DNA from 2 places in the Paraburkholderia sp. 2C genome. Region 2 is predicted to be linked to the other one. Evidence: predicted binding sites of a transcription regulator. Region 2 holds the regulator's gene; the other holds the start of a gene.
The links. The regulator LexA, encoded in region 2, represses DNA repair genes until DNA is damaged. The targets are predictions, from matches to a motif close to ACTGTATNNNNATACAGT.

Region 1: the regulator LexA is predicted to act here: its motif matches at 1,466-1,483, upstream of ACYPXD_RS33200 (PA0069 family radical SAM protein).

The regions. Positions count from the first base shown of each region.
Region 1 covers NZ_BAAILL010000080.1:2,806-6,557, forward strand. Annotated here, with positions in the region: gene ACYPXD_RS33190 (D-amino acid dehydrogenase) at 1-722, opposite strand, end outside; gene ACYPXD_RS33195 (Lrp/AsnC ligand binding domain-containing protein) at 935-1,423, shown strand; gene ACYPXD_RS33200 (PA0069 family radical SAM protein) at 1,556-2,713, shown strand; gene ACYPXD_RS33205 (NINE protein) at 2,755-3,222, opposite strand; gene rpsP (30S ribosomal protein S16) at 3,605-3,752, shown strand, end outside.
Region 2 covers NZ_BAAILL010000045.1:33,698-37,449, reverse strand. Annotated here, with positions in the region: gene ACYPXD_RS21995 (DUF2939 domain-containing protein) at 1-388, opposite strand, end outside; gene ACYPXD_RS21990 (hypothetical protein) at 639-1,004, opposite strand; gene lexA (transcriptional repressor LexA) at 1,110-1,760, opposite strand; gene ACYPXD_RS21980 (sulfate ABC transporter substrate-binding protein) at 2,069-3,118, shown strand; gene cysT (sulfate ABC transporter permease subunit CysT) at 3,263-3,752, shown strand, end outside.

The sequences.
Region 1 (3,752 bases), on a different contig from region 2:
GCACCGCATTTCACGCCGCCGACACGGCCGCCGTCCATCAGCAGCGCGTCGATCGGCGTGTTGAAGCGAAAGCGCACGCCGATCTGTTCGGCCAGCGCGGCGAGCCGTGTGGTGAACAGCTGGCAGTCGCCCGTTTCGTCGCCGGGCAGGCGCAGGCCGCCGGTCAGCTTGTGCGCGGTGGCGGCGAGCGCCGGCTCGGCGCGCGCGAGCTCGGCAGGCATCAGCAATTCGTACGGAACGTTCGCTTCCTTGAGCACCGCGACGTCTTTCGCCGCGCCATCGAGTTGCTGCTGCGTGCGGAACAGTTGCAGCGTGCCGCCGGTGCGGCCTTCATAGTGGATGCCGGTCTCGGCGCGCAGCGCCTGCAGGCAGTCGCGGCTGTATTCGGCGAGGCGCACCATGCGCGACTTGTTCACTGCATAACGCTCCGACGTGCAATTGCGCAGCATCTGCCACATCCATTGCAACTGGAATTGCGTGCCGTCCAGCCGAATGGCGAGCGGCGCGTGCTTCTGGAACATCCACTTGACGGCCTTCAGCGGCACGCCCGGCGCGGCCCACGGCGACGCATAGCCGGGTGAAATCTGTCCCGCGTTGGCAAAGCTCGTCTCGAGCGCCGGTCCGGCCTCGCGATCGATCACGATGACCTCATGGCCCGCGCGGGCGAGATAATAAGCACTCGTCACGCCGACGACGCCACTGCCCAAGACGACTACACGCATTGCTCGACTCCCAGTAGTTTTCGAGGCATCCGGCGTCTTTGCTTGTGTGTCGATTCGCTGTCGGCTGGCCGATGTTCATGCTAACAGCGGATTAACAAGGCGATGCGCGGAATGTCTAGTGTTAACCGCTATACTATTGAGGTCCGTGTAGGTTTTGTTATTGTATTTTTTCAAATTTCAGTAATAAATAGAGATTCCAAGAGACCCCATCGATGAGAACGCAGCGTCAGCCAGTCCGCGCGCTCGACAAGATCGATCGCAAGATTCTCAAGGTGCTGCAACTGGACGGCCGTATCGCCATGAAAGACCTCGCCGAACAGGTCGGTCTGTCGGTCACGCCTTGCATCGAGCGCGTCAAGCGCATGGAGCGCGACGCCGTCATCACGGGCTATTTCGCGCGCGTGAATCCGGCCGAACTGGGCGCGGCGCTGCTCGTGTTCGTCGAAATCACGCTCGATCATAAAAGCGGCAACATGTTCGATCAGTTCCGGCGCGAGGTGCAGAAGATTCCGGAAGTGCTCGAGTGTCATCTGGTGTCTGGCGACTTCGACTATCTGATCAAGGCGCGAATCGGCGAAATGGCCGACTACCGGAAATTGCTCGGCGATATCCTGCTGCAGCTGCCCGGGGCCGTGCAGTCGAAAAGCTATGTAGTGATGGAGGAGATCAAGGAGACGCTGACGATTGCAGTGGGCGACTGATCGGCTAACGACGCGTTGTCGGTCTCGACAAACGGCGTAAACACTGTATATTTATACAGGTGCTTCGCCGCTTTTCAATGCCTTCCCGTGAACGACGCCGACCCCGATTCTTCTCACGTTTCTTCCACCGGTATTTCGCGCGACTCGTCATACGATTCGGACCGCGAATATCCGGTTGCGCCGCCTGCCCCGCGCAAGGGCCGCGGCGCGGTGACGAACCTGCAGGGCCGCTACGAAGTGGATCAGCGCGAAGCGGTCGACGACGGCTGGACAGCGTATACCGTGTCCGGCGAGGACGGCGAGCCCGGCGAAAGCCCCACGCTGCGCACCCAGGTATTCGAAGAGCACGCGAAGAGCATTCTTACTCACAACGCCTCGCCCGATATCCCGTTCAGCGTGTCGCTCAATCCGTACCGCGGTTGCGAGCATGGCTGCATTTATTGCTTCGCACGCCCGACGCACGCGTATCTGGGCTTGTCGCCGGGGCTCGATTTCGAAAGCCGGATCTACGCGAAGGTCAATGCGCCGGAGCTGCTTGCGCGCGAGCTGTCGAAGAAGAACTACGTGCCGGAGCCGATCGCGCTGGGCGTCAATACCGACGCGTGGCAACCGGTCGAGCGCGACTTGCGGTTGACGCGCCGCGTCGTCGAAGTGCTACACGATCGTCATCATCCGTTTGCTGCAATCACGAAGTCGTCGTTGATCGAGCGCGAACTCGATCTGCTCGTGCCGATGGCCGAGCGCGGCCAGGTGATGGCCGCGATCACGATCACGACGCTCGATGCCGATATCGCGCGCACGCTCGAGCCGCGCGCGGCAACGCCGTCGCGGCGTCTGCGCACGATCCGCACGCTTTCCGAGGCGGGCGTGCCGGTTGGCGTCAGCATCGCGCCGATCATTCCGTTCGTCACCGAACCCGACATGGAACGCGTGCTCGAAGCGTGCGCCGAAGCGGGGGCGACGAGCGCGAGCTATATCGTGTTGCGTCTGCCGTGGGAAGTCGCGCCGCTATTCAAGGACTGGCTGGCCGCGCATTTCCCGGACCGCGCCGATCGCGTGATGAGCCGTGTGCGCGATATGCGCGGCGGCAAGGACTACGATTCATCGTTCGCGCACCGGATGAAAGGCGAGGGGCTGTGGGCGGATCTGCTCAAGCAGCGTTTTGCGAAGGCAACGCGGCGGTTGGGGTTGAATGCGCGGCAGCACGGCATTCTCGATATGTCGCAGTTTCGCCGCGCCGAGACGCCGCCGCGGCCGGCGGCGGATGACCGGCAGCTCGATCTGTTCTAGGCGGTGGTGCCGGGATCAGCTATAGGGATGGGGTGAGGCGGCTATTGCGAAATCGACTTCGCCGCCTCGACCTGCGATTCGAAGTAAGTCTGGAACGTCAGCGCGAGGCCCGTCATCAGCAGAAACGCGCCCACCAGCAACGAAAAGATCACGACGAAGACGACGGTCCAGCCGGACTCGCTGTAGCGTTCGGTGTGCGCATTGAACTGCGCGTCCCATTTTTCGTCGGGGCGCAGTCCGTAGACGATCGCCGCCAGAAACGCGGCAAGCAGCGAGATCGCGCCCGGCACGACGAGCACCCAGCCGAGCATCGATGCGCGTTCGGTCGCCATGAGCAGCAGGAAGCCGGGCACCCCAATCAACATGCCGACGACATGCGCCCAGCCGAACACGTCGCGCGCGCCGTACAGATAGAAACGGTGCGCGCCGAGCGAGCCGAAGAAGAACGCGAGTGCGGCGGTCAGGGTTTTGGAGCGAAAACGCGCGGGATGCGAAGCGGCAGTCGACATGAAAGTAGGCAGCAAGGTGACGGGCGGCGCGGTCCGGTAACAGATAGCGGGCGAGCACCGACGCGCATTCTACGCCGCGATGCTCCGTGCCGGTCACGTGGCGTGGTGACGCGGCGGGCTGGCGGCGGGCTTGGCCGGCCATCGGCGCGCCCGCACCGCTCCATGCCGCCGTTGTTCAGATGTTTTGACGTGCTCGCAGCAGGGCTCGCGGGCGCGCCAACCGTCGACCGCGTTGTTCGACCGCGTTGTTATTTCGCGCCAGCGGATCGCGCGATCGTGCGGCGCGCTCAGTTTATCCCGGTAAGTGTTTGTTATGGCTTTGCTTTCCGGCTATAATCGCGTGTTTCAGTAGTTCCGAACCCGGTTTTCAAGGACTTTAAGTATGGTCATCATCCGCTTGGCTCGTGGCGGCTCGAAGAAGCGCCCGTTCTACAACATCGTCGCTACCGACTCGCGTAACCGCCGTGACGGCCGTTTCATCGAGCGCATCGGTTTCTACAACCCGGTCGCGACCAAGGGCGAAGCGCTGC
Region 2 (3,752 bases):
CATCCGGCGGCGCCGGCGGCCGTTCGCCGGATTCACCGCGCGGCGGGATCCCGTTCAGCAACGCGGCGACGCCGTCCGGCGTCGCATAGGCATCGACGAGCGGCCCGATCAACGCAACGCCGATCATCGCGCCCAGCGCGGCGAGCGGATTGCCATGGCTTTCCGCGCCGATTCTGCGTCTAAGCAAGGCGCCGAGCTGATCCTTGAGACTCTCTCGGAACGCCGGGAAATCGACATATTCGTTGACCGTTGCCGCATCGCGCGTATCGGCTGCGCGCTTCAGGCGGTCGAGCGCGATATACGGCGATGCATAGGCGAAGGCCAACGCAATCAGAACAACGATGACAACGAGCGTGACCAGCACGGACCGCCTGATGCTGCCGCGCATCTTGTGATTCGTGCCGTGTTTGATGTGAAGACGGACGGTGCGATGACCGATGCAGCCATTTATCGCGCGCTTTGCGCGGCTTGTGCGAACCATCATCGTGCGGGGCGTTCCTTCAATGGGTTGAACAGGGCGGTTTAACGTGGACCCCATTCTCGCTGAAACGATCCCGCACTCTCCTCTACCTCACCGCGTCTCGCTGGTTGGTGACATGCGCGTAGGCGACACGCGCGTGCGCGATGAACGAGCAGGATCAGGCCGCTTGCGCGTGTTCCTCTGCGATGCAGCGGTCGATCATGTTGCACACCGCATCGACGGTGCCGACCATGATGAGACGCGACGGCCCGTGATAAACGCGCACCGGCGCGCGGCGCGCGGGCTCGGCATTGAGCGCGGCGTTCAGCGAAACGCGCGCAAACGCAGGCAACGACGACGGCAGCGACGCGTGCTGCGATGGTGCGTCAGCGTCAATGAGCGACCGCTCATGCTCATCGAAATCGAACAGCGAAGCGGTACGCGGTGCATGCATCGCGTCGAGCACGGCGCACGGCACGAGGTTGCGCAAGTGGCGCAGACGGCCGAACTGGCGGAAGGGCAGCAAGCGGGCGAGGCGTTCCATGAATCTCTCCAGACGGTATTCGGATACTGAGCGGGAACTGAGCGGAAACTGAGCGCAAACTGAGTAGAAAACTCAGCGGAAGCGCTGTGCTAAATCAGCGGGAAATCAGAATTCACCTGGCCGGATCAGCCCGACCGCGATGCCTTCGAGCGCGAAATCCGCGCTGCCGGCTTCGACGAAGATGTTTTCGTAATCGGGGTTCTCAGCGATCAGTTCGATGCCGTTGGGCCGGCGCTTCAAGCGCTTGACCGTGACGTCGTCGCCGAGACGCGCAATGATGATCTGGCCGTCTTTCGCCTCGCTGCGCTTTTGCACCGCGAGCAGGTCGCCGTCGAGAATGCCTGCGTCGCGCATCGACAGACCGCGCACCTTCAGCAGATAGTCGGGCTTGCTCGAGAAGAGCGCCGGGTCGCATGCATAGTGCTGCGCGATGTGTTCCTGCGCGAGGATCGGGCTGCCTGCCGCGACGCGGCCGACGAGCGGCAGCGACAGTTGCATCAGTGCCGCATGCGGCAGCGTGAACTGATGGGGCGCATCGTCCTGGCCGGCGAGCAGCCGGATACCGCGCGACGCGCCGGCCGCGAGTTCGATCACACCTTTGCGGGCCAAGGCACGCAGGTGCTCCTCCGCCGAATTCGCCGAGCTGAAGCCCAGCTCGGCCGCGATTTCGGCGCGCGTGGGCGGGAAGCCCGTGCGCTCGATTGCGCGGCGGATCAGATCGAAAACCTGCTGCTGTCGTGCGGTGAGTTTGGTCATGGCGCCACTGTATGGATAAACAGGTGACTGTATTTTTATACAGTATCGGGCGCTTTTCAAGCTTTACTTTAAGTTCGCCCCGCAACGCGCCAGTCATCTGCCGCAAAAACACCGTTCGACGGCGCCCCGACAGCGAAATCCGTGTCCGAACGCCGCATCCGGCCGTCATTACCACTTTTGCGTATTAAAAAATGAAGAAACATTATTTTTAATGATGAAGCGCGACGGATAGACTGGCCGCAAATCGATATCAGGCCCGGCGGATAAGCAAATCGCTGGGCCTGGAAACACCGGAACGCGGAGAGAACATGGTCTATCGGACTACGGGGTTGGCAGGAAACGTGGCGCAGCGCGCGAGAAAATTCTTCGCTTCAATGGCCATCGGTGCGGCCGCGGTGCTCGGTCTGGCCGCACAGGCGCATGCTGATACGACGCTTCTCAATGTGTCGTACGACCCGACGCGCGAGTTGTACCAGGATGTCAACGCGGCATTCGGCAAGCAATGGAAAGCGCAGACGGGCGAGTCGGTCACCTTCAAGCAGTCGCACGGCGGCTCGGGCGCCCAGGCGCGCTCGGTACTCGACGGCCTGCAGGCCGACGTCGTGACGCTCGCGCTCGCCTACGACATCGACGCGCTCGCGAACAAAGGTCTGATCGACAAGGACTGGCAGAAACGTCTGCCCGAGAACGCCTCGCCGTACACCTCGACGATCGTGTTCCTCGTGCGCAAGGGCAATCCGAAGCACATCAAGGACTGGGACGATCTGATCAAACCCGGCGTATCGATCGTCACGCCGAACCCGAAGACGTCGGGCGGTGCGCGCTGGAACTACCTGGCCGCGTGGGCATACGCGTTGCATCAGCCGGGCGGCAACGAGCAGAAAGCGAAGGAGTTCGTGTCGAAGCTCTACAAGAATGCGGGCGTGCTCGATTCCGGCGCGCGCGGCGCGACGACGAGCTTCGTGCAACGCGGTATCGGCGACGTGCTGATTGCGTGGGAAAACGAGGCGTTTCTGTCGATCAAGGAGTTCGGGCCGGACAAGTTCGAGATTGTGGTGCCGTCGGTCAGCATTCTCGCGGAGCCGCCGGTCGCGGTGGTCGACAAGGTGGTGGAGCGCCATGGCACGCGCAAGCTCGCGGACGCGTATCTGAAGTTCCTGTATAGCGAGGAGGGGCAGGAGATCGCGGCGAAGAACTTCTATCGTCCGCGCTCGAACAAGGTGCCCGCGGCGCTGACCGATAAGTTTCCGAAGCTTAAGCTCTACACGGTCGACGATACGTTCGGCGGCTGGACGAATGCGCAGAAAACGCACTTTGCCGACGGCGGCGTGTTCGATTCGATTTACTCGCCGCAGTAGTTTCAGTGACTGCAACCGATGCAGTCAGGCAGGCGCGCCTTCGGGCGCGCTTTTGAGCTTGTAACCGAAGCGCGCGTTTTCGTATGCGCGCCATGCGCGCGGTGACGCGCGCGATCCGGCAAGACTTTTGAAAGAGTACCCAGCATGACGACGTTGACCTTCCGCAAGCCGAGCGCATTGCCGGGTTTTGGCCTGACGCTCGGCATCACGGTGGCTTATCTGAGCCTCGTGGTGCTGATTCCGCTTGCGTCCACGTTTCTGAAAACGGCGACGCTCGACTGGAGCCAGTTCGTGCGCGCGGTCACCTCGCCGCGCGTGCTGGCGTCCTATCGGCTCACATTTTCCGCGGCGCTCGGCGGCGCGTTGATCAACGCCGTGTTCGGTTTTCTCGTCGCGTGGGTGCTGACGCGCTATACGTTTCCGTTCAAGCGCATCGTCGATGCGATCGTCGATCTGCCGTTCGCGCTGCCAACTTCGGTGGCCGGTATCTCGCTTGCCGCCGTCTATGCGGGCAACGGCTGGATCGGCCGGTTTCTGGAACCGCTGGGCCTCAAGATCGCGTTCACGCCGCTTGGCGTGCTCGTCGCGTTGACGTTTATCGGCTTGCCGTTCGTCGTGCGCACGGTGCAGCCGG